3 regions of the Brevibacterium sp. OS20 genome follow, and region 1 is predicted to be linked to each of the others. Evidence: riboswitches for the same ligand, from Rfam matches in the RefSeq annotation. Region 1 holds a riboswitch; each other region holds the start of a gene.
The links. A riboswitch is a leader RNA that binds a small molecule or an ion and turns the genes downstream of it on or off. The one in region 1 is predicted to bind thiamine pyrophosphate.
Positions count from the first base shown of each region.

Region 2: another riboswitch for thiamine pyrophosphate. It lies ahead of ACVZTU_RS03695 (TenA family protein); the one in region 1 lies ahead of ACVZTU_RS05240 (ECF transporter S component).
Region 3: another riboswitch for thiamine pyrophosphate. It lies ahead of thiO (glycine oxidase ThiO); the one in region 1 lies ahead of ACVZTU_RS05240 (ECF transporter S component).

Region 1 covers NZ_CM166367.1:1,215,394-1,225,634, forward strand. The annotation lists gene ACVZTU_RS05230 (energy-coupling factor transporter transmembrane component T family protein) at 1-586, opposite strand, end outside; gene ACVZTU_RS05235 (ABC transporter ATP-binding protein) at 597-2,129, opposite strand; gene ACVZTU_RS05240 (ECF transporter S component) at 2,129-2,758, opposite strand; TPP riboswitch at 2,781-2,889, opposite strand; gene ACVZTU_RS05245 (purple acid phosphatase family protein) at 3,036-5,024, shown strand; gene ACVZTU_RS05250 (universal stress protein) at 5,061-5,978, opposite strand; gene ACVZTU_RS05255 (DUF4916 domain-containing protein) at 6,136-6,675, opposite strand; gene ACVZTU_RS05260 (MmgE/PrpD family protein) at 6,871-8,367, shown strand; gene prpB (methylisocitrate lyase) at 8,367-9,272, shown strand; gene ACVZTU_RS05270 (bifunctional 2-methylcitrate synthase/citrate synthase) at 9,269-10,241, shown strand, end outside.
Region 2 covers NZ_CM166367.1:871,553-881,793, forward strand. The annotation lists gene ACVZTU_RS03685 (hypothetical protein) at 1-988, shown strand, start outside; gene ACVZTU_RS03690 (phytoene desaturase family protein) at 1,005-2,486, opposite strand; gene ACVZTU_RS03695 (TenA family protein) at 2,541-3,227, opposite strand; TPP riboswitch at 3,222-3,328, opposite strand; gene ACVZTU_RS03700 (nucleoside/nucleotide kinase family protein) at 3,414-4,031, opposite strand; gene ACVZTU_RS03705 (ATP-grasp domain-containing protein) at 4,103-5,128, opposite strand; gene ACVZTU_RS03710 (VOC family protein) at 5,255-5,617, shown strand; gene ACVZTU_RS03715 (MFS transporter) at 5,672-7,054, opposite strand; gene ACVZTU_RS03720 (HutD family protein) at 7,365-7,898, shown strand; gene ACVZTU_RS03725 (hypothetical protein) at 8,098-9,465, shown strand; gene ACVZTU_RS03730 (catalase) at 9,701-10,241, shown strand, end outside.
Region 3 covers NZ_CM166367.1:1,692,463-1,702,703, forward strand. The annotation lists gene ACVZTU_RS07475 (hypothetical protein) at 1-551, shown strand, start outside; gene ACVZTU_RS07480 (DinB family protein) at 612-1,184, shown strand; gene ACVZTU_RS07485 (VOC family protein) at 1,198-1,659, shown strand; gene ACVZTU_RS07490 (PepSY domain-containing protein) at 1,740-2,420, shown strand; gene ACVZTU_RS07495 (thymidine kinase) at 2,413-3,033, shown strand; gene ACVZTU_RS07500 (mismatch-specific DNA-glycosylase) at 3,058-3,702, opposite strand; gene ACVZTU_RS07505 (SRPBCC family protein) at 3,726-4,241, shown strand; gene moeB (molybdopterin-synthase adenylyltransferase MoeB) at 4,212-5,492, opposite strand; gene ACVZTU_RS07515 (thiazole synthase) at 5,489-6,256, opposite strand; gene thiS (sulfur carrier protein ThiS) at 6,258-6,515, opposite strand; gene thiO (glycine oxidase ThiO) at 6,512-7,669, opposite strand; TPP riboswitch at 7,659-7,762, opposite strand; gene thiE (thiamine phosphate synthase) at 7,774-8,457, shown strand; gene ACVZTU_RS07535 (ketopantoate reductase family protein) at 8,454-9,419, shown strand; gene ACVZTU_RS07540 (DedA family protein) at 9,373-10,241, opposite strand, start outside.

The sequences.
Region 1 (10,241 bases):
GAAGCGAACCGCCCGCGACACCTCTGGCCCGCCTGGCCATCGCCAGCACCTGCCACTCACTGACCAGCAGTCCGAGCAGACGTGAGGCCGCGAGAACCGAGACCACAACCACCTCTGGCAGCCGCAGATGCTGAATGAGCGCATCGGCGAGATCACGCGGATCGATCGTCGACGCGAGCACGATGAGCGGGATCGCCAATGCCAAGGCACGGACGAAGATCGCCGCGGCCGCGGCCAGCGACCCGGTGGTGAACAGAATCGGACCGAAGTCGACGACCACATCCCCAGTCTTCTCCGCCAACAGCGCCGTGCCCCAAGCGGCGAGCAGAGCGCCGGCGGGGAGGAACCACAGCCGCTTGGCCGCGGCCACCAGATCGAGTCCCGTCGCCGGCAGCGCCAGCACTGCCGCGAGCAGCACCACCCCGGCAGAGATGAGATCAATGCTCAGCAGCGCCCCGACCATGAGGATGAGGGCCACTGCGATCTTCGTCAGCGGATTGCACCGAGCCAAAGCGGTGGAACGCACCACGGGGATGAGCTGTCCCGGATCCTGTACGGCGACCTCAGGGGAGGGGCGAGAACGCACATCGAGACTCTCACTCACCGCGATCACCCGCCCTGACACGCGATTCCGACTCGTCGACGACATCGCGATCTGCACTCAGGCAGCCACCGAGCTTGAGGACATCGGCACCTATGGCCTCGAGGAACGCCTGATCGTGGCTGACCGCGACCACCGCGGAACCGTGTACCAAGGCGTCGAGGAACATCTCCACCAACCCCGCCCACGTCAGCGCATCCTGACCGAAGGTCGGCTCATCGACGATGAGCACCCGTGGCCGGGGCGCCAGCATCGTTGCCACCGACAGGCGTCGCTTCTCCCCACCTGAGAGACTCTGCGGATGAGCCTGCGCCAACCCGGTGAGACCGAGTCCCTCAAGAAGCTCATCCACCCGTGCCTGCGACTCGGCGGCAGACCATCCGGCCAGTCGGGGGCCCAGCTCGAGTTCGGTCGCCACGCTCGAGGTGAGGAACTGGTGTGCCGGTTCCTGGAAGACCATGCCGATGCGCGCCGCCAGCTGCTTCGACGGCCAGGCGAATGGCCGGGCCCGTTTGGCTCCGTCCCGCAGGGGCGCCTCGGCGAGGACCTGTCCGGAGAATTCGGGCAGAAGGCCCGCCAGGGTCAGGGCCGTGGTCGATTTGCCTGCCCCGTTCGCACCGACGATTCCGAGTGCCTGACCGGCACGCAGGCTCAGGTCAAGGTCGGTCGCGGCGGGGGTGGCCATGCGCGGTCGAGCAACGCTGAGCCGATGGGTGCGCAGCAGAACCTCGCCGAGGCGGCCCGTCGTCCTATTGATTTCTGCGGTTCCGCCTCGGCGCGGGTCGGGGGAGTGCCGCGGCATCCAGATTCCGCAGTCGACGAGTGTGTCGGTCAGGTCCGGATCGGAGAAGATCTGCGCGGGCGGACCTTGGGCAGCAATGCCTTCGCGGCCGAGCACGATGACCCTATCGACGTGATCGAGCCACAGCTCCACCCGGTGTTCGACGATGAGCATGGTCGCCTGTGTCTCGGCCTGCACGGTGAGCACGGCATCGCGGACCTCGGCGGCCGAGGCGGGATCGATATTGGCCGTCGGTTCGTCGAGGACGATGACCTCCGGGGCCATCGCATGGATCCCGGCCAGAGCCAGCCGCTGCTTCTGCCCACCGGACAGAGCGGCACTCGGATGCTCCGGCGGCAGATCGAGTCCCAGCGCCTGCAGGGACTCGGAGACCTGAGCGTCGATTGTCTCGGACGGGAGTCCGAGGTTCTCCATCCCGAACGCCACATCATCACCGATGCGGGAGAAGATCACCTGAGAATCGGGATCTTGGAGGACCAGCCCGGTGCTGCCTCGGCGGGGATCCGGTTTCTCACCGCCGACGAGGAGTTCACCGGTGGCCTCACCCGATTCCTCGGGCAGGACACCGGCGACGGCGTGGAGGAACGTCGATTTGCCGGCCCCGGAGGCACCGAGCAGCAGCACCTTCTCTCCGGCCGCGATCTGCAGATCGAGCGGACCGACAGCCGGCCGGTCACGGTCGGTGTGCGACCACGAGAAGCCGGCGGCCGTGATCGGCAGCGCCATCAGCGCAGACGGCCGGAGGCGAAGGAGCTCAGAGCACCCGTGGCCGCGATCGCCCGGTAGGCGAACCAGGCGCCGATCCCGGAGATGACGAGGCCGGAGACGATCGCGCAGACTGCGTAGATCGCCTGGAAGCCGAACTGCCATTCGGCGTTGTACATGATGTTCTCGCTCACTGCCATGAACGCAGCCGCCAGCATGCCCGATGCGGCGGTGACCCACAGGGTGAAGCGCTTGTAGCCGAAGGCGGCGAAGACGAGTTCGGCACCGAGGCCCTGCAGCAGACCCGAGAGCAGGACGGTTGCTCCGAAGTGAGAGCCGAGGACGGCTTCGACGATGGCGGCGATGAGTTCGCACAGGAGCGCGGCACCGGGTTTGCGGATGATGGCACCGGCGAGCGGACCGGCCAGCACCCAGAGTCCTGCGATGAGACCGATCGACGGCGGGAATGCCTGGAAGGCGAGTTCGAGGACCTTCCAGCTCAGCGCCAACACCCAGAACACAAGCCCCACGGCAATGCCGAGAACGGCGGTGGTGACATAGTCGACCACCCGCCACTGTTTGGATTTCGGCGCCGCGGTGAAGGCGCGTGAAGAGGTGGGGGTGGTGCTCGGCGTAGTGGTATTCGGCATTGTGCCTCCTCATTTCAAGGAGGGGTGAAGAGTCTCGACTTCCTTCGGCGGTGCTAACCGCATCAGGTTCGAGGGTCTGCAGCTTCTTCTGCACTCTCAGCGCCCCTGACGGCGCTCCCCTGTCGTAGCCACCACTGTACAACAGGGGAGCGGGGCAGCGACCGGGATCCGTGGCGACGCGGAGGCCGGGGGCGGTCATCGAGGATTCACTTCCCGTTCCCATTCCCGTCGATGGGCCTCGAACAACCGGACACTACTGGTCAGTAGGAATGGGCGGGTGAATACGCATCGACTGAAGAGACCGCTCAGTGCCCTGTCCGCCGCCACCCTGCTCGCCGCTCTGGTGGCGGCCCCGGTGCCTGTGCGTGCCGAACCATCTCTCGGTTCCGGAGGGTCGACCGCGACCCAGGGCGCGAAGGCCGACTCTGCTCAGACTCCGAGCCCTGACCGGACGGATTCGCCCGCCGAGGCGGACGCGGGGAGCGAGGCGATCACCGATACCGTGTTGCAGGTTGGGGCCGACTCCACGGCGCGCAACCTCTCGTGGATGAGCGAGAGTGCCGGTGGGGGAGAGGTCCGGTGGGCACCGGCTAGTGAGGTCGACGGCGGAAAGCTCCCCGCCGATGCTGACAAGGCTGAGACCACGGACTCGGGCCTTGCCACCGACCTCAAGCGTCACTTCAACCATGCGAGCATGACTAACCTGGAACCCGACACCGAATACGCCTACCAGGTCGGCAGCGAAGAGGACGGGTACACCGAGGTGCAGCAGTTCACCACAGGGTCTGCTGGAGGAGACGACGAATTCCTCGTCTTCGGCGACCCCCAGGTCGGTGCCGGAGGCGGGGATCCCGACGACGCTGCCGGTTGGGACCGGACCCTGTCCTCGGCGGCGGCCACTGCTGACGACCCGAGCTTCTTCTACTCGCTGGGAGACCAGGTCAACTCCGCCGGCAACCAGGAGCAGTACGCGCAGTACCTGGCACCGGAAGCGACCCGCACGATCCCGCAAGCGACGACGATCGGCAACCACGATGTGTCTTCGAAAGCCTACGAGCAGCACTTCAACCGACCCAATGTCAGCCAGGATCACGGCGGTGGCGGCGTCATCACCTCCGGCGGCGACTACTGGTTCATCGAGGACGGGGTCCTGTTCCTCAACATCAACTCGAACAGCCCGGACATGGATGCCCACGCCGAGTTCATCGACGAGGTCGTCGCCGAGCACGGAGACCAGGCACGCTGGACTGTTCTCGGGTTCCACCACTCGATCTATTCGACGGCAACCCATTGGGACGACCTCGACGTCAAACGGCTGCGGAAGGCGATCCCTCCGGTCGCGGCCCGCAATGACATCGACCTCGTCGTCTCCGGCCACGACCACATCTATAACCGCACCTTCCTCATGGACGGCGAAGGCAAGCCTGTTGAGGGTTCCGAAGCGGGAGCCGAGGAAGAGAAGGAAGACGGGCAGACGCTCTACCTCACGCTGACCTCGTCATCAGGGTCGAAGTTCTATGACTACGTTCCCGGCCTCGACTGGGAAGGCAAGAGCGTCCACAACGACGTGCCCGCCTTCACGCGGGTCCGGGTCAGCGACGAGGCGCTGCGGGCGACGACCTATGAGGTGCCGGCAGGTGGGCCACCGGCCGATGGTGAGCGCGCGGAAGCGCAGGCCGCAGCCGAGCAGATCGACGATGTCGAACTCAGGCGCGCCGAGGCGGAAGAACCCGCCCCGGATGACGACGCCGGTGCAGACGCCGGTTCCGGCGCCAGCGCGGGTGCCGACTCCGCGGCAGGTGCTGATGATGCAGGTGCGAATGATGACGCCGACAGTGCAGGAACGAGCGACGACGCGGACGCAGGTGCCGATGATGCCGGAACCAGCGACGACGCTGGTACGCGTGGCACCGCCTCCGACAGTGCCGGCTCCGACGGTGCCGGCTCCGACGGTGCCGGCTCGGGTGGTGTCGGGTCTGACGGTACCGATGACGAGAACGGAACAGACTCGGGGACAGCAGATGCCGGCACTGCCGACTCCGGCTCCGAGGCAGATGCAGCCGAGGCAGATGCGACCGAGGCGAACGCCGCAGGAACGGGCGATGATTCGGATTCATCCGGGACCGCCTCGGCGAGTGGGGATGGAGACCTGCCCCGCACCGGCGGTGGGCTCGCACTGCCCTTGGCCGTCGGCGCGGGAGCGCTGGCACTCGGCGCGACACTTCTCGTGGTGAGCCGTCGCCGTCGAGGTGCCGGGCTCAGCTGATCAGCACCTCCTGGCTGATCAGCACGGCGCTGCCGATCAGCTGGGAACCACCATGACCGGGCCTTCGGCGTGGTTGAGGACTCCGCGCGAGACGGATCCCAGCAGTGCGCTGCGGATCCGTCCGCGCCCACGGGTGCCCATCACCGTCAGCTGTGCGCGGGAGCTGATCTCGACAAGAGTCTCAGTCGGATCGCCGACCGGCACCGAGGTGGTCACCGTCAGATCCGGGAACTGCTCCGACAGCGTCCCGGCTTCCGTCTCGAGTGATTCGGACAGCTGCCTCTGCCGACGCGCGGTGACCTCGGAGCTGAGTTCGAGGTCGGGGTACCAGTAGAGCCATTCCTCACCGGCCGGCAGCACCACGACGAGTTCGAGTTCCGTGCCGCGTAAGGCGGCCTCGGCGGCTGCCGTGAACATTGCGACCCGACCGCTGTCGGAACCGTCGACCGCGACGACGACTGGGCCGTTGCCGGCCGTTGCCGAGGCCGACCGTTCGGAAACGACGATCGTCGGGCAGTGAGCGTGGGCAGGCAGCGCCGTGGACACGGATCCGAGGACTCGACCCATGAAACCGCCGCGGCCGCGGGCGCCGACGATGGCGACCTCGGCATCGGCGCTGAGCGTGACGAGCGCACCGGCGGAATTGCCGGGTGCCGTGCGGAAGGACTTCTCACCGGAGTAATCGCGCAGAAGTTCGACCGCCTCGGCGAGGGTCTTCTCTGCTTCCTTCTTCGCCTTGTCATCCTCGGGTTCACTGGGGATGGAGGCCATATTCGGATAGATCATCGTCGGCAGCTCATAGGCGGTGACGACGGTGAGAACAGTTCTGCGGCGTTCGGCCTCGACTGCGCCGTAGCGGACGGCTTGGGCGGCGAGTTCCGAGCCGTCGAAGCCGACGAGGACGCCGAGTTCGAGGCTGAGGCCGGATTCGGACGAACTGGTTTGAGCAGACATCTCGCACCTCTCGATCGGGGCCTGTCCAACCCAGACGCCGACGACGGCCCCGACTGGCGATATCGTCCGCGTCGCTTTCAGTCTACCAAGACGGTTCTACAACTTGTAGAAAAAACGTGGGGCGAGAAGGTCCGTCTCACCTGGGCGTGCATCTGGCTCAGACGCGGAAGCCCAGATGGGCCAGTGCGATGCGCAGGATATGGTCCTGGCCGTAGCAGAGCTCGCCGACGATATCGGGACGCATGGTCTCCTCGGGGGTCAGCCAATCGAGGCTGAGGGCATCGGCCCGCGGGGTGCATTCGCCGCGGACCTCCATGATGAAGCACATGGCGATCGCATGCTGGCGCGGATCGTGGAGGAGGGCCGAACCCTCGGTGGGGAAGTACTCGGCGATGTGGAACGGGCTGATCGCAGGCGGAATGACCGGCAGCGCCATCGGGCCGAGGTCGTTCTCGGCATGACGCACCAATGCGGTTCGGATCGTCTCGTGGAAGCGGATCCTCCCGCCTACGACCTCGCGTCCGAGGGTGCCGTCCTCGAGGCTGCGCAGCAGCAGGCCGATGCGTTCGACATTGCCGGTCTCGCCCACCCGCACTGGGATGGCGTTGACATAGGGGATCGGCATGCGTCTGCGCAGGCGCGCGTATTCCGCGTCGTCGAACCAGTTCTCGTCGAAGTCCAGGGCAGTCCGAGTCATGACCCAATATTCCCACAACCATCCCTCGCGGCAGAAGAGCATGGGGACCCCGTTGGTGAACTGGGACACGCTTCGGGTAAAATATCTTGATGTCGAGATAAATTTCCGACCGGCAGGGACCTGTCGAGTGACGTGGCCTACAGTTGTGTCAGCACTATGTGACCATTTCCGGTCAAGGACTATGAAGGGGTATCCATGATCAATCATGAAGTCCGCACCTACAAGAGCTCAGAGAACCTGGCTCGCGAAGATCAGCTCGCATGGAAGATCGCCGAGGTCGCATCCGACCCGACGCCGGTCGATTCCGAAGTCACCGAAATGGTCATCAACCGCGTCATCGACAACGCTTCCGTCGCTGCCGCATCCGTGCGCCGCTCCGCTCCCACCCACGCTCGCGAGCAGGCTCAAGCTCACCCGTTCAATCCCGGTGCCAACATCTTCGGCCTGCCGGTGACCGACCGCTTCTCACCGGAATGGGCCGCTTGGGCCAACGGTGTGGCCGTGCGCGAACTCGATTTCCACGACACCTTCCTCGCCGCAGAGTACTCACACCCCGGTGACAACATCCCGGCAGTGCTCGCAGTCGCCCAGCACAAGGGCATCGGCGGCAAGGACCTCATCAACGGCATCGCCACCGGCTACGAGATCCAGGTCGACCTCGTCAAGGGAATGTGCCTGCACGAGCACAAGATCGACCACGTCGCCCACCTGGGCCCCTCGGCCGCAGCCGGCATCGGTGCCCTGCTCCACCTGCCCACCGAGATCACCTTCCAGGCCGTCCAGCAGGCCCTGCATGTGACCACCGCGACCCGTCAGTCGCGTAAGGGCGAGATCTCGTCCTGGAAGGCCCACGCTCCGGCGTTCGCCGGCAAGATGGCCGTCGAATCCGTCGACCGTGCGATGCGCGGCGAGGGAGCCCCGAACCCGATCTACGAAGGCGAGGACGGCTTCATCGCCTGGATCCTCTCCGGCCCCGAAGCCCGCTACACCATCCCGCTGCCGGGCAAGGGCGAATCGAAGCGTGCGATCCTCGACACCTACACCAAGGAGCACTCGGCCGAGTACCAGGCTCAGGCGCTCATCGACCTCGCCCGCAAGCTTGGCGGGCAGATCGAGGACCTTTCGAAGATCAAGCGCATCGTCATCCACACCTCGCACCACACCCACAACGTCATCGGCACCGGTGCGAACGATCCGCAGAAGATGGATCCGAAGGCCAGCCGTGAGACCCTCGATCACTCGATCATGTACATCTTCGCCGTGGCCATGCAGGACCAGGGCTGGCACCACGAGCACTCATACGCTCCCGAACGCGCCGGCCGTCCCGACACCGTCGAGCTGTGGCACAAGATCGAGACCACCGAGGATCCCGAGTGGACCCGCCGCTACCACTCGATCGACCCGAACGAGAAGGCCTTCGGCGGACGCGTGGAGATCGAATTCGAGGACGGCTCGACGCTGACCGACGAGATCGCCGTCGCCGACGCCCACCCCTTCGGCGCCCGTCCCTTCGCCCGTGCGAACTACATCGAGAAGTTCAAGACCCTGGCCGAGGGCATCGTCTCCGATTCGGAGCAGACCCGGTTCCTCGATCTCGCCGAGAACCTCGAGAGCCTCGACGCCAAGGGCGTTGCGGAACTGAGCTTCACGGTCGACGGACTCGAGCACAGCGGATCGAAGGGCATCTTCTGATGCTCGGTGCACAGGCAACCCCCGCCGAGCGCCGCGCCAAGTTCCGCGAGCTGCTCGCAGGCGACGAGATCGTCCAGTTCCCCGGCGCCATCAACCCGATCAACGCTCAGATCATCGAGCAGACCGGCTTCGAAGGCGTCTACATCTCCGGTGGCGCGTTCTCCGCGGCCATGGGTCTGCCCGATATCGGACTGACCACCCTCACCGAGGTGGCCGACCACGGACGCAATATCGCCCGAGTGACGAACCTGCCGACCTTCATCGACGCCGACACCGGATGGGGCGAAGCCATGAATGTGGCCCGCACCGTCCAGGAGTTCGAGGACGCCGGAATCTCGGGCATGCACCTGGAGGACCAGGTCAACCCGAAGCGCTGCGGCCACCTCGACGGCAAGGAGGTCGTGACCGCGGCCGAGATGTCCAAGCGCATCAAGGCCGCCGTCAAGGGGCGCCGAGACGAGAACTTCGTCATCTGCGCCCGCACCGACTCCCGCGCAGGGGAAGGCCTCGACGCCGCCATCGACCGGGCGAAGGCCTACGCCGATGCGGGAGCGGACATGATCTTCCCAGAGGCGATGCGAGATCTCGGAGAGTTCGAGAGATTCGCCTCCAGCGTCGATGTGCCGATCCTGGCGAACATGACGGAATTCGGAAAGAGCGAACTGTTCACCACCGAACAGTTGGCGAATGTCGGAGTCAAACTTGTGATCTACCCGGTCACGACTCTGCGCATCGCCATGGGTGCGATCAAATCGGGCCTGCAGACCATTCGGGACAAGGGCACTCAGGTGGACCTGCTCGAGGGCATGCAGACCCGCGCGGACCTGTATGACACGATCGACTACGCGGCGTACAACGAGTTCGATGCCGCAGTCTTCAACTTCTCACAGGAGGGTCACCAGTGACCGAAGAAATCAAGAAGGGCCTCGCCGGTGTCGTGGTCGACACCACCGCAGTGTCCAAAGTGGTCCAGGAGACCAACTCGCTGACTTACCGCGGCTACCCCGTGCAGGAGCTCGCCGCCAAGCGCAGCTTCGAGGACGTCGCCTACCTCATCTGGAACGGCGAACTGCCCACCGAGGCGCAGCTGGCGGAATTCCAGGAACGCGAACGCTCCCAGCGTGAGATCGATGGCAAGCTCGTCGACCTCATCCTCGGCCTGCCCAAGGACTGCCACCCGATGCACGTCGTGCAGACGGCTGTGGCCTACCTGGGCGCCGTCGACCCCGAGGCCGACACCGAGGGTGCCGAGGCGAACCTCGCGAAGGCCGAGCGTCTCTACGCCCAGCTGCCGACGATCGTGGCCATCGACCACCGTCGCCGTCACGGCCTCGACCCCGTCGCCCCGACGAAGGACCTCGGCTACGCCGCAAACTTCTTCAAGATGGTCTTCGACGAAGTTCCTGCCGAGGAGGTCGTACGCTGCTTCGACGTGTCGATGATCCTCTACGCCGAGCACTCGTTCAACGCCTCGACCTTCACCGGTCGAGTCATCACCTCGACCACATCGGACCTGTACTCGGCAGTCGCCGGTGCCGTCGGGGCGCTCAAGGGACCCCTGCACGGCGGAGCGAACGAAGCCGTCATGGCGATGCTCGAAGAGGTCGGCACCGCCGATAAGGCTTCGGCCTGGATCGACGAGGCACTGGCGAAGAAGGCGAAGATCATGGGCTTCGGCCACCGCGTGTACAAGAACGGAGATTCGCGCGTTCCCACCATGCGCAAGGCCTTCGAGGACATGGTCGCGGTGAAGGGTGCGAACGATCTGCTGGATCTGTACAACACCTTCGAAGAGGACTTCGTCGGGCGCAAGGGCATCTACCCGAACCTCGACTACCCCTCGGGCCCGGCCTACCACCTCATGGGCTTCGACA
Region 2 (10,241 bases), 340 kb from region 1:
TAAGGAAGCCATGTCCGACGTAGTCGACGCTGCAGTGTATTGGCAGCCTCCTGATGATGACGATTGGGGGACCGCGGAAATCGGCGAGGTGCGCGAGGCTCTGCGTCCTTTCGCCGAGATGCTCGTTTCCACGGGCTTGCTAGATGCCTGGTCGAAGCCACTCGATCCCGATGATCAGTGGGCGCTGGGCTGGGACGACAAAGAACTCAATGAAGTCAATGGACGCCACACAGGACTGCCCGCGGTCTTCGACCTCGAGACAGGCCCGACGGATGAGCGCATAGAAATCACTCTGACCGATCTATACCCGCCTCTTGACGAAGACGGAACGAGGCTCCCCTGGGGATTCGACGAGTGGCTCGCCTCTGTCCTCACCACGGAAACCCGTTACCGTCACAACTTCGCCAAGGACCCCTACGACGAGCTCACCGGCGAATGGTGGTCGACCCCACCCCATGGCCTCTGGTCGTCGACGGGAACGTGGCCGGATGGAACCCCGATCGGCCTCGAACTCGTTGAGGATGACCTCGGTCTCGAACGCGCCCAAACCTGCCGTCTGCGCCTGCGCCCGGACGCCCGCATCGCCGAGATCCGCCGTCCGGAGGACTGGGCGGATCTGTGCCGCCGCTACCCACTCGACGTCACCGCCCAGCGCCGTCAGGTGTGGTTCGAGACCACCGGTCGCAGGGGACGCTGGGTCATCCCCGACTGGACACGCGTGGCCGAGGAATACGACGGTGTCCACGTCGGTCTCGCCGGCTATCTGCGGGCGGCAGGTGCGGTCATCGATGTGGCGGAGGGCCACCTCGGTGAGGATCCGGATCCGGACACAGTCCCCACCGCGGGGAACACGGACGATCGGACCGCGAGCCTCATGGCGGGCTGGCACCCGGATACGACGTTCTGGCTGAACGACGTCATCGAAGCAGTCACCGAGGTGGCCGAATGGCACTATGACAGCGACGCTGATCGGTGGGTGCAGGACTGAGTGAGCTGAATGAAAGTCAGTCGCCCGGGGCCAGGCTCGGAGCTTCCGTGATCCCGAACCGGGACTTCAGGGCGCGACGGGCGGCGAACCATCCGTTCATCCCGTGCACGCCCGGTGCCGGCGGGGTCGCCGCCGAGCACAGGTAGGCGCCGGGGACGCCGAGGCTGTAGTTGTCCCAGCTGGTGCGCGGGCGGGCCATCATCCGGTAGAAGGAGACGATGCCGGTGGCGATGTCCCCGCCGATGTAGTTCTGGTTGTGCCCGGCCATCTCGGAGGCGGGGATCGCGTTGTGCGCGACGATGCGGTCGCGGAAGCCCGGGGCGAAGCGTTCGAGCTGGCGGGTGATGTACTCGGTCGGGTCGAGCGGGCAGTCGAAGGGCACGTGCGCATACGTCCACAGCGGTCGCAGGCCGTTCACCTCGCGGGATGGGTCGAAGACGGTCGGATCCGAGACGAGGCACACGGGATCGGCGGGCATGCGACCGGACATCACCTGTGCCTCGGCGGCGGCCATCTGCGCCCGTGAGCCGCCGATGTGGATAGTGCCGGCACGGCCGACGTCGGGGTCGGACCAGGGGACCGGCCCATTGAGGACGAAATCGACCTTGGCCGCGGCGTTGCCGTGTTTGAAGCTGCGCAGGGCTTTGTCGACGTGGCTCGGGATGAGGCCGGAGAAGATCTGCGCGGCGTTCAGCGCCGAGGTGTCGAGCAGGTAGGCGCGGGCAGCGGGCATGTCCGATACGTGGTCGATGCGCGCATCCGTGTGCACGGTTCCGCCGTGGGCTTCGAGGTCGGCGACGAGGTAGTCGATGATCGACTGCGATCCGCCGATGGGGGAGGGCCAGCCGCCCGCGTGGGCGACGGTAGAGAGCATCGTGGCCGTGGCCGCGGTGCCCATCGCCGGCAGCCCACCGATTGCGTGCGCGGCGACACCGGTGAACAGGGCCTGGGAGGATTCATGGGAGAGCGGAATGTTCCACGCCGGACTGGCCTGGGACAGGAGCCGCAGGCCGAACTTCACGACGTTCGCGATGCCGGGAAGATCGCGCAGGGTCTCCGGCACAGAACGTTTGTCACCGAGGGAGAGCCAGATCGCGTCATCGACCCGGTCGAGCAGCGGAGCGAAGAAACGCCGCCATTCCGGTCCTGCCGCGCCGAGGTGGTCGACCGTCTTTTCGAGATCGTGGAAGGCCAGCGCGGCGGGTTTGCCGTCGAGGGGCTGGGCGTAGGAGATCTCGGGGGTGGTGAACTCGAGGCCGCGGGCACGCAGGTCGAAGTCGACGAAGAAGGGGCTGGCGATGGCCAGTGGGTGGACGGCCGAGCAGATGTCATGAGTGACGCCGGGGGCCAGACCGAGGTCGAGGGTGCGTGCACCGCCGCCGATCGTCGGCTGAGCCTCGTAAACTTCGACGCTCAGCCCGGCGCGGGCCAGGGTGACGGCGGCGGCCATGCCGTTGGGACCACTTCCGACGACGACTGCATCTACACCTGTGCTCATGGGGCCAGTCTAGGTCAGTGAGATGGACGGCTGCGGCGTGCGTTCCCTGGCGGCTCAGTTGTCGTACACGTTGTCGAAGAAAGCGCATTCGAGGTCGACGGCGTGCCGCCACACGCGGGTCAGGGACTCGGCGGCTTCGGCGTCGCCGGAGGGGAAGACGCGTTCGAGTTCGTCGACGAGGAACTGCACCCACCCGTGAAAGGCCTCGCCTCGGTGGAGATCGATCCAGCCTCGGTGAATATGTCGCGGCGGCATGTCCATCCGGGACTCGGCCCAGTCGAGATAGAGCCATTCGGCGACAACGAGGACGACGAGCAGCTGCGGATACGACGCCGAAGCGACTGACGAGTCCATGAGATCGCGGAACCCAACCGTCGGGGCGGTCAGTTCCGGGTGGAGATAATCGGCTGTATCGACTCCCAACTCGGCGAAGGAGTCGACGAAATAGGTGTCCTCATCGGCGACGAGCATTCCCAGCTGTCGGGCGAACCGCAGCTTCGCCTCGAGTTCATCGGCGTGGGCCACGCACGCGCCGAGCATCGACAGAAACGACTCGAAGAACTGATAGTCCTGCACCAGATAGTCGCGCATCACGGCGTCGTCGATGCTGCCGGCGAAGAGATCCTGGACGAATCTGTGTTCGACGGCTCCCGCCCACTGCCAGCTGGTCGAACTCACCAGTGCTGATACCGCTCCGTCGGCGTCCACGGTGATCGATGTGTCGAAATCTGTGGTGGTCATTGCTTGTCCACTCCCTCCGCCGGTGCTCACCGGATCAGGTTCAAAGGGTCTGCATGCGCACTCTCAGCGCCGGTCCTTTCGGCGCTCCCCTGTAGCACTTCGACACTATCATCGGGATAAGGTGTGCTGTCAGAGCGAACGGGCCAGGGCTGGCAGATCAGGGCCGGTCGGGCCCGGACCGGCGGATCAGGGTCGGCCGGGCCCGGACCGGCGGATCAGGGTCGGCCGTTCCAGATCGCGATTGTCGAGCACCCATGTGGCGTTTTCCCACGGAGCAGCCTCGGCGAAGTAGAGTCGCTGACCACCGACGTAGCGGCGATTCGACTCATCCTCTGGATCGGCATCGAAGGCTCCGGCAAATCGCTCGTTTCCTCGTGGGACCGAGACTTCAAACGGAACATCGACCCAGATGCTCGCATCCCAGAGATCCACAAGCTCGGGACGATGGAGGAAGATTCCCTCGACCAGGAGGACGCAGTCGTTCGGCAGGCTCCGAGGTTCGGGCGCTATCGGCCGATCCTTGTCGACGTCCCACACGGCTGGAACGACCGAGTCGCCTCGTCGAAATGGTTCGACGACGGATTCGACGAAAGCTCCGTAATCATAGGAACGGCGATAGAAAGTGTCTGGCCCCTTGCCTTGGGCGTACCGGATCGCCCGAGGGTGGTGGAACGCGTCGATGCTGATGGCGGTGACCCGGCGGTCGGAATCTTGTCCAGGAACGTCCGCAGCGGTCTCGGCCAAATTCACGAGCTCGTGAGCGAGCATCGTCTTCCCCGCACCGTCGACCCCATCGAGGGCCACGAGAGCGCGTTGCCTAGGCCGGACTGCGCGGAGATCGGCGAGCAGGTGACGTAGGACCGTGTCCCGGGACCTCACCTGGATGCGGACCCGGCGAGCGGCACGGACGGTGGGGCCGCCTTGGCGAGGGCATCGGCGATGAAATCGGCGATACGGTCCGCGGCAGGCTGACGGCCTGCCGACTGTTCGGCGGACTCGACGGACGGGTTGTAGTTCGTGTTCGTGTTGATGTCGTAGACGACCTGACGGCCGTCGGCGGTCTCGATGAACTCGACGCCGGCGATCTCGATGCCGAGGTCGGCCAACAACGTCTCGAGCCGAGCGATGAGCGGTGTTCCGGCCGTGATCTCCTCACGGCGGGCGAACTGGGGGACCGCCTCGACGTCGGGATCGGCCCCGGCACCCGGAATCGTGCAGGCATCGGCCGGGCACAGCTCGAATGACCCAGCTGAGACGTCGACGCGCACCGCATAGTGGAAGCGTCCGCCGATGACTTCGGCACGGGTGATGAACGGCTGGGCAGGCTGCACATATTCCTGGATGAGGGTGATGCCGTCGATCGGCGCATTCGCTCCACCGGGCGCGAACTCATCGGCGACCGCCTCGAGCTCGGCGTGGGAGTCGAAGCGACGCACACCGAGGCCCTTGCCGCCCTGATTGTGCTTCGTGATGAATGGGGGAGTGAAGCCGGCCGCGGCGTCGACGAGCGCCCGCGGTCCGAACGCGGCGGCGGTGCGCGGAACATCGAAGCCCCGGCCGGCCAGCTCGCGATGCTGACGGACCTTGCTCACCTCGAGCTCGTAGACATCGCGTCCGTTGATGACTCGGCGGCCGGCGGCGGCGAGCCAGTCGAGGACCGCACGCCCGTACTCCTTCACATGCGGATCGGTCCGGGTGTGCGCCGACGCCGACAGCCGCGACCAGAACACCCCCTGTGGGGGCTCGGCGTCGAGATCGATCGTGGTCTCGGGCAGCAGCCATTCGACGTGTGCGACGCCGAGGCGGTCGAGCGCATCCGTGAATGGTGCGATCCATTCCGGATTGTCGTGGATGATGTGCACCGTCGGAGTGCCGCCGACGGGCAGGGCATGAGAACTCATCGCGAACCTTCATCGTGGAGCCGGTGCGGCCGAGAGTACGCGGAAACATCGGCGGATCTGCTCAACAATCCTACGCCCTGGTGTCCAGCCCTTCGCTGTGTCAGTGCGGCGGCGTAGACTCGGGGCATGGCTATCGCAAAGCAGCCCGTTGTCGTGCTCGACGCCCCTGACGCCGGTGAACTCGCAGAGTTCTACGGCAAACTCCTGGACTGGTCGGTCACCGTCGAAGAAGACGGCACCTGGGCAGAAGTCGTCTCCAATTCGTGGCCGCCGATCTGCATCCAGCAGGTCGAGGACTACCACGCACCCAGCTGGCCCGGGCAGGCCCACCCGCAGCAGATGCACCTCGACGTCATGGTCGATGACCTCGACGTCGCCGAGGAAGCCGTGCTCGAGATCGGCGCAGGCAAGGCCCCAGAGCAGCCGGGAGAGACGTTCCGAGTGTTCCTCGACCCGGCCGGCCACCCGTTCTGCCTGTGCAAGGGATGACCGGCCCCGCCCAGAGCTGATCCGGAGAGACCGACGGCGCTGATACGCGCCGGCTCAGACCAGGTCGGCCTCCTCGTTGAGCTCCTGGGCGAGGTCCTTCGCCTCTTCCTTCGACGCCGCCGACGGAGTCGAACCCCACAGCGGACGACGATTGCTCTCAGGCACGAAGTGGATCGTGACGAGCCCGATGACTCCAGCGGCCATGAGGTAGATCGCCGGCCACATGAGGAATCCGGTGGCGTTGATGAGCGAGGTCATGACGAACGACGTCGTGCCGCCGAACAGCGAGATCGAGACGTTGAACGCGATCGCCAGTGCACCGGCGCGGACCATCGTCGGGAACAGCGACGGCAGAGTCGAGGGCATCGTAGCGCTGAAGCAGATGAGGCTGAGCCCCATGATGAGCAGCCCGAGGAAGACCACGAAGTCGTTGTGCCCGCGGATGAGCCACAGTGACGGGAACGAGAGCACGATGAGCGAGAGCGCTCCCGCGCGCACAACGGCCTTGCGGCCCAGCCTGTCCGAGAGCTTGCCGATGACCGGGATGAGCGCCAGACAGCAGGCCATGACGATGATCTGCAGGACCTGCGAGGTCAGTTCTGAGACTCCGCCGCTGCCCTGGAGGTCCTCGACCATCGGGAAGTACACGGGAATGAAGGAGGTGAGCATGTAGTTCGTCACGTTCCACGCCAGCACCAGACCACAGCAGGCCAGCAGGTTCGGCCACAGCTTGAAGATCTTCTTGAACTCGCCCTTGGCGTGGTTCTTCTGCTCCTCCTGTTCGGAGAGCTTCTCCATCTCCTTGTAGGCAGGAGTGTCCGCGAGCTTCGTGCGCAGGTAGACGCCGATGAAGCCGAGAGGCAGAGCGACGAAGAACGGGATCCTCCAGCCCCACGACTCGAGGAACTCGGGAGTCGAAACAGCCTGCATGATCGTGGCGACGAGTGCACCGAGGACGTAGCCGGTGAACGTTCCGACCTCGAGCAGGCTGCCGAGGAAGCCGCGGCGCCGGTCGGGTGCGTATTCGGCGATGAAGGTCATCGCATTCGAGTACTCGCCGCCGGTGGAGAACCCCTGGAGCAGACGGCAGGCCAGCAACAGGAACGGTGCCCACAGGCCGACGGTCGCATAGTCGGGGATGACACCGATGAGGAAGGTGCCGGCAGCCATCATGATCATCGTCATCGCCAGCACCTTGTTGCGCCCGACCTTGTCGGCCAAAGGGCCGAACACCAGACCGCCGAGCGGACGGACAAGGAAGGCGACGGCGAAGAGTCCGGCGACGATGACGGTCCCGATCGGTCCTGAGTCCTCCGGCAGAAAGATTCCCTCAATCACGACGGCGAGGTAGCCGTAGACACCGAAGTCGTACCACTCGGTGATGTTGCCGATGGCCGCGGCGCCGATGGCCCGCTTCGTCACATCGGGCTTGGTCACTGTGATCTCTTCCGGCCGCCACCGCCGGCGGACATTATCCGGTCCGAACATGTCCCTCCCTCCGATTGCCGGTGAGAGGCTTGCGGGAACGCGACCCGGGCGCGAATCCACAGAGTCTGAGAATCACGCGCAGTCGTCTCCGCGAGCCCCTCATCGTTCTGGTTGATGTCGTTGCTCTCAGCCAGGTCGCCCCGACGAAAAACACCACTCAAGGCTAGTCCTCTCAGCTCTCATGGCAACCCCGATTGCGCGGGAACCCCCGATCTCAAGGTTGTGAACAGCCCGTCGCAGGTCCGTCTAAAGTGGTTCCATGCGCGTTCTCACCAGCTTTGATGATCGTGATCCCGTTCCCTGGGCCAACGGTGCCGGGGAGACGACCGAGCTCGTCTCCCTCGCCGACTCCGAGAACCTGACCCCGCTTGCGCGGCCGTGGCGACTGAGCATCGCACGGCTCGATCGCACCGCCGAGTTCTCCGCCCTGCCAGGGATGGCGCGCACCTTCCTGCCCACCGCCGAGGTGGTGCTGTCCGTCGACGGTCGAACACACCGCATTCCCCGGCTGACTCCGCTGCGCTTCCGCGGGGACCGAGCCGTCGTGCTCACTGAACTGGATGAGCCGTGCTTCGCAGTCAATCTCATGGTCGCTCAGGCGGATTCGGTCGACCCGCCTCGGCGAGGGCTGGTGATGATCGGCCCCGACGAGGAACACGCAGTGAGAGCGGACGACGGCGCCGCCTTCCTCCTCACCCTCGCGTCGAGCCCGGACCGCCCGCGTTTCCAGCTGTTCGAACTCACCGGTTCCGACGGTCCGGCGGACCGCCTCGGCGGAGTCCTCCTGCACTGAGGGAAGACGGGGTCCACACGGCTGGGGAAATGGTGTGAAGCGCGTGTCTGCCGCATCACACCGGTCGTCGTTCTCGCAGGTCACCACGCCTACCCGCGGTCGGCTGGGTCAGCGATCTCCCAGACTGCGAGGGGGTGGGTCAGGATGCCCGCACACTCGAGTCCGATACTGGTGAGAAGTACGTGTTTATGGAGGACCATTGGCATCGAATCACGGCGAAACCGACCAGACGGACAAGCAGCGGACGACTCCCGGCAGTGAGGCTCCGCCGAGCGCGCCGCGGCACTCTCAGACTCTGCCGCTCATCACCGAGGAGATCGCGGAGAGGCCTCGGACCGAGACGGCGCCGACCGAGCATGTCACTACTCCGGTGATGCCGCCCAATCCGATCCGCCGTGACGATCGGACCGGAGCAAGTCCGGCGAAGAGCGTGTCGACGGAGACCGTGGGCACCGAGGGCGGGCAGCGGACCGCCTCGGTGCCGTCGAGGGACGGAAGCCAGGCGGAAGAAGCGGCTGGCGGTGCCGACGAGAAGAAGTCCGAAGGGCGAATTTCAGCCACCCAGCTGATCGCGGGTGCCGGTGCCGCGGCGACCTCCTCGGTCATCGGCGGTCAGCTCGGCGTCGCCGGCACCGTCGTCGGCGCGGGCATCGCGAGCATCGTCACCGGTCTCGCCGTCACCCTCTACGGCCGCAGCCTCGACAAAGGCAAGGAGAAGATCCAAGAGGTCGGCTCCAAGCTGGCCCCGGCCGTCAAGGCGAAGATCGCAAAGAACCCCACCGCGAAGACCGCAGCTGTCGATCAGACACTTGCCGAGGATTCGGCCTTCGCCCCGCCGGAGCCCACCAGTGGCCATGCGACTGCGTCAGCCGCCTCGGTGCCGCACGACAGAACAGCCGAAGACGGCGACAGCAGTGAAACCGAGAGCGAGCCCCGCTCCTGGTGGCAGAAGCTGCGACGCAAACGAGTCCTCTACCCGTTGACGATCGGCGTCGCCGCCTTCGGAATCGGACTCGGCGCGGTCGTCGTGGCCGAGAACTTCACCGAAGCCGATATCTCACCGGGCACCTCGCAGATCTCACGATCAGTGACCGGACAGTCGACGAACGACGAATCCGTCACCGACGACGGAACCTCGAACTCCGGGAGCGCAGGAGACGAATCGTCGAGCGGATCCGGGTCGAGCGCCGACGGCGGTCAGAGCTCATCGAACAGCGGCTCGAACACGCAGAACGGTCAGTCCACCTCGGCGGGGGAGACCGGCACCGAAGGTGCGGCCGAGGGCCAGGACTCTCAGGGTACGGACACGACGACGGGCACGAGCGATTCCACCGGCGGTTCGACGAGCACCGACGGCACCGAAACGAGCAGCGGTTCCACCTCGACCGATGGCACCGGCAGCACCGGGGACACCAGCGGCGGCACAAACAGCAGCACAGGCTCCGGATCCGGCTCGGACGGTTCGGACAGCGGTTCCGGCAGCGGCTCGTCGGGTTCGGGCGGATCCGGAACCGGCGGCTCGACCGGCGGTTCCGGTGGTGGGTCGGCCGCCTCGGCGGAGGGGTGAGCCGGACAACGTCGAGGACGGGAATTTAGACAGCCCACCCTTGGTTGTATGAAGTAGAGAACATCGCTAGGTTGAAACCAACTCCGACAGTGTTCTGCCGAAGTCGGGATAACGAGACTGGGCGAACGGCGCTCAGCCGATCGATCAGCTGCACCGGCGGGAACCGCATCTCACCGGTGGCCGTGATCGCGGGCTGGGCGACGACGCCTGAAATCAAACGGTTGAAGGAGATGTGATGACGCAACATACAGATCATGAATACGCCGGACACGACAATAAGAAGGCCTCGACGACCGAATCCGGTGCGCCGAGGGAATCGGACGCTCACTCGCTGAGCGTCGGAGCGAACGGACCGCTGCTGCTCCACGACGTTGCGCTGGTCGAGAAGCTTGCTCGCTTCGACCGTGAGCGTGTGCCCGAGCGCAGCCCCCACGCCAAGGGATCCGGCGCGTTCGGTGAGTTCGAAGTCACCGCGGACGTCTCCAAGTACACGAAGGCCGACTTCCTGCAGCCGGGCAAGAAGACCCCGATGCTCGCTCGCTTCTCCACCGTCGCCGGTGAGCTCGGCTCGCCCGACTCCTGGCGTGACGTGCGCGGATTCGCGCTGAAGTTCTACACCGAAGAGGGCAACTTCGACATGGTGGGCAACAACACCCCCGTGTTCTTCGTCCGTGATCCCATGAAGTTCCCCGACTTCATCCACTCGCAGAAGCGCACCCCTGATTCGGGTCTGCGCAGCAACAACATGCAGTGGGACTTCTGGTCGCTCTCGCCCG
Region 3 (10,241 bases), 480 kb from region 1:
TTCGTCGGTTCCCGCAGCTCTCCGCCGTCGAAGCGGCCCGCGGTGCGAAGCAGAGGCCCGATCGCACGACCGACGGTCTCAGGTCTCTGCCCGCGGCGAGCCCACCCACCTGGGATGGACTGCACGCAGTCATCAATACGCTGCACCGGAAGAACCTGCTGCCGGACGACCTTCCGCACACACGCAGCCCCTCCGTCATGCTCATCCATCTCCTCAGCGAACTCGCGCTCAGCCTCTCCGACCACCGCAGGCCAGGGCGCGACCTCGGTGCGGCGTCGGTCGAGCCGAAGGCTGAGGGAGTCCAGGCGCGGTTCGAAACCGAATGCATCATCTGGCTCATCACCGGGCGACTCGGTGTGAGGGCCGCCGCGACCGGATCACTCAAGGGCTACCTCAAATACGGAGAGCTCATGCCCGAGTTCTCCCGGGACCGGGTGCTGCAGACCGTCGACACGATCGAGGGACTCTTCGGAGGTGCGCTCGCCTTCGGGATCATGATCCGAGAGGAGATGCCGAGCCTGTTCGAACTCGATGACAGCTTGGCTGTCTGAACCCTGGCAAAGCGCCTTCGACCCTGGTGCTCAGCCGTCCACCGGAGCAGAATGACCATCATGTCCACCTCACCACAGCGCTGGAGCATTGCCACCGTCTACCCCGATATGTGGGTCGATCCCGACGACGACCCCCGCAGCTCCGACAGACACAGTCCCGACGGAGAACTCGCCACACTGCTGAGCTACCTGCGCGACTACCGGCTGACCCTGGATCTGAAATGCCAGGGACTCACGTTTGAGCAGATGATGAAGCTCTCCGTCCCACCGTCGACGATGTCGCTGTTCGGGTTGGTCCGTCACATGACCGAAGTGGAGCGAGACTGGAGGAATTGGATCACCGACGGCGAACCCGAACCCCCGATCTATGGGAGCTTGGATGACGCATTCGACCTCAGTGATGTTCCGTCTCACCCCGAGGAAACCGTCCTCACCGATGCCTTCGCCCGACTGGAACAGGAGCAGGCCGCCACCGACGCTGAAGTCAGCAGACACGACGACCTCGGCACACACGTGGGCCGAGAAGACATCGCGGTTCGGGAATTCTTAGTCCACCGCATCGAAGAATATGCCCGCCACTGTGGTCACGCTGACCTGCTGCGTGAATGCATCGACGGCAGAACCGGACAATAGGGAGCCACCGACCATGAGCCGAACAATCCAGGTGACCGTCGACTGCCACGACCCCGAAAGGCTCGCCCGCTTCTGGGCCGAAGCACTCGGCTACATCATTCCAGGACCTCCGGGGGTGCGACTCGGTGCTGACGACGACCCCCTCGTCGCTTGGAAGGAATTCATCGCCGGACTCGGCATCGAACTCGGTCCCGAGAACATGCGTGCCGCCATCGAAGACCCTGAACAGGTCGGTCCTCGGGTCTTCTTCCAAACGGTGCCCGAGCCCAAAACGGTGAAGAACCGCGTGCACCTCGACGTCCGTGCCGCTCCGGGACTCGACGGCGATGAGCGGATGGATGCACTCGAAGCAGAATGCACCCGACTCACGGGACTCGGAGGCACTCGGTTGCGCCGAGTCGATCCGGACCCGCCGTTGGAACACGGCTTCATCGTCATGGCCGATCCCGAAGGCAACGAATTCTGCCTTGACTGACCAGCAGTCTCGAACCCCTTCAGATGAGATTGTTCTCAGAAACGACTTGTGAAAGGTGTTCGCTTGCTAGCGTGGCAGCCATGAAGACGAATCGCATGGCAATGAGTACAGTGGCCGGACTTGCAGCACTCACTCTCGGCCTGGCCGGGTGTGGCGGAAGTGATTCCGGAAACGGAGGCGATGAGGCGCAGGACTCGTCCGCGGCAAGCGAATCGGCCGAGGCCAGCCCTGCCGGAGGCGAGGATCAGAGCGACGATGGCCAAAACGATGACGGCGATGAAACCAGGCCGGCGGAGGAATCGTCCGGGAAAGGCCTGAGCGCCGGTGCCGACCTGAGCAAAGAATCGCCGGCCATCAGTGCCGAAGACGCGATCAAGACTGCCGAGGAGGAAGTCGGGAACGGAATCGTTCATGGCATCGAGCTCGACTGGGACGACAAAGACGAGGCCTGGCAGTACGAGGTGTCCATCCTCGACGGAAACACCGACCATGACGTCGAGATCGACGCGGAGACCGGGAAGATCGCCGAACACGAGCAGGACTCGACCGATGACAAAGAGAAGGCCATCGACCTCAACGATCCGATGGCCTTCGACGACGCTCTCAAACTTGCCCAGAAGAAAGCCGACGGAAAGCTCGTGAGCTGGAAACTCGAATTCGACGACGGCAAGCAGGAGTACCAGTTCGATTTCGAGAAGGGCAGCGGAGACGTGGAAGTCACCGTTGACACCGACTCCAAGAGAGTCAGCGTCGATGACTGACACCGGTCGTCTCACGGTCATCGCCGGACCTATGTTCTCCGGAAAGTCCGAAGAGCTTATGCGCAGGGTCCGGCGGGCTACGATTGCCGGAATCGATGTCCTCGTCGTGTCCCACTCGCTCGACACCCGATCGGACATCTCCACGATCACCTCGTACACCGGGGTGAATATCCCCGCAGTGCCGCTCGGAGACGTCGCGTCCCTTGCAGGGGCGGCCCTACAGAAGGACTATGACCTCATCGCCATCGATGAGGCGCAGTTCTTCGGCCCGGAGCTCGTCCCCGCCGTCGAGGACCTCCTCAGCCGTGGACTCGACGTCATCGTCGAAGGACTGTGCGTGACCTTCGACGGGCAGCCGTTCGAACCGCTGCCCAGCTTCATGGCCGTCGCTGAGGAGGTCCTGAGACTCACGGCGGTGTGCACAGTCTGTGGGAAGGACGCTGTGTTCCACCAGCGTTTGGAACAGACGGAGAGCCCGAACGGACCAGACGCAGCACGGGCAGTTCAGCCACCCGAGGCGACTCTGGCCGCGACTGAGATCGACGCCAGCCACATCGGTGGCTTGGATACCTATGTCGCTCGCTGTCGGCAGCACTTCACCGGGGCCGGGTAGCTTCACCGGACCTGTCCAACGGTCCTAGCCGTCGATGCTGTCCCAGACCTCTCGCCAGATCCGCGCGAGGTCTGGGATCTGATAGTGGGCGTTGAGGCCGCTCGGCTGCGGAACCACATGCAGCGCCACATCAGCCGGCCACCCGTCGATCAGCGTCGTATCCTGCCGGCCGAGCCGAGCTTTCGGCACCTGAAAGCCGGTGCGGAACGCTGTGATCCCGGCGATCGCGACCGCCCGGGGTCGGATATCGGCAAGACGCTCGATGAGGTGAGCCGCACCTTCACGCAGCTCCTGCCGGGAGAGTTCGTCGGCGCGGACAGTGGCTCGCCCCACGAGGTTGGTCAGACCGATTCCACGACTGAGCAGCTGCAGCTCATCCGCAGGCTCGAGCCCACACGAGGCATCGACTTGGTGATCGGTGAGACCCGCCTGATGCAGAGACGGCCAGAAACGGTTGCCGGGACGTGCGAACGGCGCATTCACCGCGGCCGTCCACAGCCCCGGATTGATGCCGACGATGAGCATCTTCAGCCCGGAGGAATCGCTCGGCAGAATATCGTCGATCGCATCCGGGTCGTCCGTGGCGAAAGCCGCGAGATCGTCCTTGGTCGGTTTGCGACCGCCCAGAGGGGATAGCCGACGATTGCTGACGAAGTTGTCCTCACTCACATCTTTCACACTACCGTCGTACCATGAGCCACGATCATGTGACCCCACAGCCCGGAGAGTCCGCACCCTTCCATTTCAACGACCGCTGGACCACCGACGCCGGAATCGAATCGGTGTGGGCGGTTCTGGAACAGGTCGACGAGTGGCCTGGGTGGTGGCCGGGACTGACAGCAGCCGAAAGGGTCGGGGCCGCACAGGCTGACGTTGATGCCGCCGATCTGCCGGTGACCCCAGGCAGCCGAGCCCGCCTTCTGGTCCACGCACCGGTCGGGTGGTCTCTGCGGTTCTCCATCGAAGTCGAGGAGGTCGATGCACCCCATCACATCCGGTTCCGGGCGAGTGGTGATCTGCGCGGCGAAGGCAGATGGACTCTGACCGCCACCGAGGGGGTGACGACAATCGATTCTCTGTGGTGTGTGACGACGAGCAGAACGATCATCAGTGCGATGCGACCGCTGTCCGGACTCATGCATGGGGCAGTGATGAGTGCCGGCGAACGGGGACTGCGATCACGACTGGCCGACCGGCCCGGCTCCTGAGCGAACCGGTACCCAGGTCCTCGAATCTGCCGGTCGCTGGTCTCTCTGGTCTGCCGAGGCGCGAGCGGCGGCCTCCCACGCCTCGATGCCCCCGGCAAGCGAGCGCAGACGTACTCCGGTCGGGACCGATCGGGACAGAATCTGGGCGGCCTCGGCCGATCGGGCCCCGGACTTGCAGTGGAAGACGATATCGACCGGTGCCTCAGCCCGGCCGGAGGCACCGAGCAACGACTCAAGCGCCTGCCACCCGCCGTCTCGGAGGGCGCCGAGCGGCAGATGCATCGAGCCGGGGATGGCCGCCAGCTCACGTTCCCAGTCCTCCCGCACATCGACGACGAACACATCGTCTTCGACGGACAGGAATTCGGCGACGTCGATCTCATCCGCCGCAGGCTCTGCCACGCCGCCGCCGTCGAGGTCCACAGCACAGGCGGCAGCCACCTCGGTGAGGTCGGTGACCGGGGGACGGTCGGGATCGAGGGAGAACCGCAGGGTCGAGTACTCCCCGGTCAGCGCCTCATAGCGCAGCAGCCGACCGATGAATGGGGCACCGATGCCGCAGATGAGCTTGATCGCCTCGGTTGCCATCGCCGAGCCCACGGTTCCGCACAGCACACCGAGGACTCCGCCCTCGGCGCAGTTGGGCACCGAATCGGGTTCCGGGATATCCGGGAACAGATCGCGCAGCATCGGCCCGTGACCGGGAACGAACGTGCTCACCTGACCGGCGAAGCGGAAGATCGTGCCCCACACCAACGGGGTGCCGGTGAGTTCGGCGGCATCATTGGATAAGTACCGAGTGGCGAAGTTGTCCGCCCCGTCAACGACGACATCGTGTTCAGCGAAGAGACCGAGCACATTCTCCGGGCTCAGCCGTTCCGCGATCGTGCGCACCTCGAAGTTCGGATCGAGCCGGTGCACGGCATCGGCGGCAGATGAGACCTTCGGTCGGCCCACATCCGCATTCCGGTGGATGATCTGGCGCTGCAGGTTCGAAGCCTCCACCACGTCATCGTCGATGATCGTGATCGACCCGACTCCTGCGGCCGCGAGATAGTTGAGGACTGGAGCCCCGAGCCCGCCGGCGCCGATGACCAGCACCGAGGCGGCCCGCAGACGCCGTTGTCCCTCGAGTCCGAATCCCGGCAGGCTCAGGTGCCGGGAGTAGCGTTCCAGCTCCGTCCGGGACAGAGACTCCACGGGGTCGACGAGAGGAGGCAGCGACGGAGGAGTGGCGGCAACGGTGGTCATTGTGCTGCGAGCATTCCATCGAACGGCGATGATGCCAATGCCAACGGTCGTTTGGGAATCCTCCCGGCTCCGGCCGCCAGATGCCCGGCCTCGACGGCCAAAGCCATCGCCCGGGCCATGGCGTGAGCATCGTGGGCGCGGGTGACCGCCGAGGCCAGCAGCACCGCGGTGCACCCGAGCTCCATCGCCAGAGCGGCATCGGAGGCGGTGCCTACACCGGCGTCGAGGATGACGGGCACCTGTGCACGGGAGACGATGGTCTCGATGTTGTGAGGGTTGAGGATGCCCAGCCCACTGCCGATCGGAGCACCGGCCGGCATCACCACAGCTACACCAGCGTCCTCCAGACGCTTCGCCAGGGCCGGATCGTCGTTCGTGTAGGCGAAGACCGTGAACCCATCGAGGACGAGCTCCTCGGCTGCGGCGAAGAGCTCGATGGGATCCGGCAGCAGGGTGTCCTCATCGGCGATGACCTCGAGCTTCACCCAATTCGTCTCCAGCGCCTCTCGGGCCAGTCGGGCGGTGAGCACGGCGTCTCGGGCCGTATAGCAGCCGGCGGTGTTCGGCAGCACCCGAATACCCAGACGCTGGAGCATGGTGAACACTGAGTCGCGGGACTCGGCGTCGAAACGGCGCATCGCCACAGTGGTCAGCTCGGTTCCCGAAGCCACGAGTGCGTCTTCGAGAATGCTCAGGGAACTCGCCCCTCCCGTGCCCATCACGAGGCGAGACGACATCTCCACATCATCGATCGTCCAGGTCATCTCAACCTCCCTGCACAGCGGTGACGATGTCGACGGTGTGCCCGTCGGCCAGGGTGCAATCGGACCAGGCACCGCGACGGATGACTTCACCGTCGACGGCCAGGGCGATGCCCAGGCGGCCGCCGTCGGCTGGTGTCCCATCGGGGTTCAGCTCCCGTCCGGTGACGTCGGCGATGAGGTCGAGCGCCGAGGTGGCACCCGGCAGCTCATGGCGAGCGCCGTTGAGGACGATGGTCGGTGAGTGTTCGTGGTCGGTCATGAGATGCTCCTCATCGGGTAGGCACTGGTGTGGTCTGTGGTGAAGCGGTGTGGGGACACGGACTCGAGCGTCCCGTCAGGAGGCCAGTCGGAGGCGACGCCCAGGGCGAGCTCGGCACCGAGCCTGCCGCCGAACGGGGCCAAGAGGATGCCGTGGCGGAAATACCCGGTGCTCACGATGCAGCCGGGATCGATGCGGCCGATCATCGGCAGGTCGTCCGGAGAACCGGGCCGGGCACGGGTGGTGATATCGGTGATCTCCGCGTCGAGGATGCCCGGGACCAGTCGCTGCCCGTCGGCGAGCAGCCGGTGAATCGCCCCGGCCGGAGTGCCGGAGAGTCCGTCCTCACGCGAACTGGCACCGAGCACGATCTCGCCGTCCGGGCGAGGAACCAGGTAGACGGGGCGACCATTGACCAGCCCGCGGATGGTGCGGCTCAGCAGCGGAGTCGCCTTCGCGGAGGCGCGCAGTCGCAGAACATCACCCCAGACCTCACGCAGAGGCAGCTGCGGGGCACCGACGAACGCGGACACAGCGCTGCCGGCGCAGATGATCACCTGATCGGCCTCCAACCGGCGGCCATCGCCCAGTGCGACTCCCACAGTCGTATCGCCGTCCTTGATCAGGCTGGCCGCCCGCTGGCGAATGAAGCCTCCTGAGTGAGAGGACAGGACAGTCAGCAATGCGGCAGTGAGCCGACGGGGGTCGATCGAGTGATCGCCTGGAATGTGCACGGCCCCGGCGACGGCAGGCGACAACGACGGCTCAACCCGGCGGGCAGCACTGCCGGTGATGAGCTCGGTGGCGAAACCGGACCGCGACTGTGCATCGCGCAGCTCCCGCAGAGCCTGCAGATCAGCTCGGTCACCGGCGCACACCAATGTTCCGGCATCCGAAAAACCGAGATCGCTGCCAGCGGCGCTCGCCACCTCGGCGGAGAACTGAGGATACATCTGCGCGGAGGCTCGCATCAGCGGGTACAGGGGAGTCTGCCCCCAGACCACCTCGGCGGCGGGAGCGAGCATCCCTGCGGCAGCATGGCTCGCACCCTGAGCGGGCGCAGGATCGATGATGGTGACTTCGGTACCGAGGCGGCGCAGATACCAGGCCGTGGACAGGCCGATGATCCCGGCGCCGACGACAATGACTCTCACAGCTTCTCCCTCCGGCGGCATGATCCGCATCAGGTCTGACGGTCGGCTCTTACGCCCTCTCAGCCTCGTTGGGAGGCTCCCGCGAACTCCTCTACTCTATGACCATGACCACACAGATGCCACCGCGCACCGCAGCGCGGCAGACGAAGAGAGCCTGGAGAGAGGCACGACTGGCAGAGGCGAAGCTCTACCTGTGCACCGATGCCCGGACCGGTCAGGGCGACCTCGCCGAGTTCCTCGACGCCGCCTACCGTGGAGGTGTCGACATCATCCAACTGAGGGACAAGAGCCTCGAGGCCCGCGCCGAGATCGCGGCATTGGAGGTCCTCAAAGATATTGCCGCCCGTCACGACAAGCTCTTCTCAGTCAATGACCGTGCCGACGTTGCGCTGCTGACCGACGCCGACGTCTTCCACGTCGGTCAGGGCGACCTCACCAGTGCTCAGGCCAGGGCTGTGCTCGGACCCGATGTCATCCTCGGCCGCTCGACCCATTCCCTCGAGCAGGCGCTCGCCGCCGAGGCGGACCCGGAGACCGACTATTTCTGTGTCGGGCCGGTCTGGGAGACCCCGACGAAGCCGGGCCGCGCCTCTGTGGGGACGGCGCTGCTGACCGCCACCGCCGCCGAGGCGGCCAAACCGTGGTTCGCGATCGGCGGTATCGCGACCGGGGAGAGGCTGGACGCGATCCGGCAGGCGGGCGCGAGGCGTGCCGTCGTCGTCCGTGCGATAGCCTCGGCTGAGGATCCCGCTGCGGCCGCGCGGGAGCTCAAGGAGGAGTTGGAATGACCCAAGCAGCTGACAGAGCATCCGAGGGAATCGGTGCTGGCGCTGACCTGTCGGTTCTCATCGCCGGGGCGGGGGCGACCGGCGGAGCGTTCGGCACCTATCTGCAGGAGGCCGGACGCGATGTCACTTTCCTGCTCCGGCAGGCACGGGCGGAGACGGTCCGCGCGGAGGGACTGCGCTTCACTGCACCCGGTGATGATCGGACGAATCAGGTCGATGTCATCACCGCTGAGGAACTCACAGCCGCATCACGAACCTTCGACCTCGTCATCGTCGCGGTCAAAGCGGGTGGACTCGACTCGGTCATCGCCGATATCGGACCGGCTGTGGGCGAGCAGACGACGATCATTCCGTTCCTCAACGGCATGGCTCAGATCGAGAAGCTGCAGAGCAGATACCCCGGACAGGTGCTCGGAGGGTTCGTCAAGATCGTCGGCACCATCAGGGACGGAGCCGTCGTCCAGCTCACCGACCTGGCCGTGATGACCATCGGAGATCTCCACGGCGCCGAAGTGCCCACACGCATCTCCGAGGCGCTCGATGTGCCCGGATTCAAACTCCAGACCGTCGATGGAATCATCGACGGGCTGTGGGAGAAATGGATCTTCATCGCCGCGGCAGGAGTCGTCACCTGCCTGTTCCGCGCCCCGGTCGGAGCGATCATGGAAGCCGGCGGCAGATCGCACGTGTATGCCATCATCGATGAACTCGAAGCCGTGGCGGCTGCGGCAGGACACCCGGTGTCGGAAGCCTCCCACGCCATGACTATCAAGATGCTCACCGAGGACGGTTCCGCCTTCACCTCATCCCTCTACCGGGATGTGACGGCAGGGCTGCCGAGCGAAACGGAGCACATCCTCGGCGACCTGTCGATCAAGGCGGAGGATCTGGGAGTGGCGACTCCGCTGCTCGACCTCACACTTGTGCAGCTGCGGGCAGGGGAAGCCCAGAAGCGGCTCTGACTTCGGCAATGCCGGTGCGCAGCATCGCCAGATACGGCTCCTGCGGCTGAGCGTGTTCGACGTCTGACGAACGATGCGCGGCGGTGAACGTGACCATCGGGACACCGTCGACATCATCGAGGACGAGCAGCGTCTCGTACCCGCCCGGACCCAGAGAGTGGGAGCTGCCGGCTGCCAGATCGAAGACGAGGCGTTCCAGCGGACTGTCCGGTTCGGGCGGTCGGTGCATCTCCTGTGCCGCCACATCGGCGAACTGTTCGGCAGTGATGAGGTAGGCCTTGGCGGGGGTCGGTCCGGGGAGGAAATGATCGTAGAAGGCCATGCCGCCGCCCCACACCTTGGACTCGCCGGCGAAATAGATCGTTCCGGGCAGTTCGATCCCGGCTTCTGCGCGGGGCAGTGTTGCGTCCCTGGCACCTGGATAGGTGACCATCGCCCCGGGCGGTCGCCCGCCCTGCAGATAGCAGGCGAGCCGATCGCGAGCCATATTCGATCCGTAGCTGACGTACCACACATATGTTTGAGACATCCCTGCCATCGTGACATCTCGGTCTTGGAATTCGGTGAATCGGTGCCGAGTGTGTCCTCTGCGGCGCCGGCATAATCGGCGGATGAGTTCGGCGCTGCCGGTGATGGCCAGGGCGATGCCGATGCCCACGGCGACTCCGAGCAGCGGCCGGTCCTCGAAGATCATTCCCCCGATGAGTCCGATCACCGTCGAATAGAGCGCCCAGGCGAGACTGCCGATCCCGTCCCAGAACAGGAAAGTGCGGATCGGGAACCCGAGCAGACCGGAGCCGATGGTGGCCAGGCTGCGGCCCC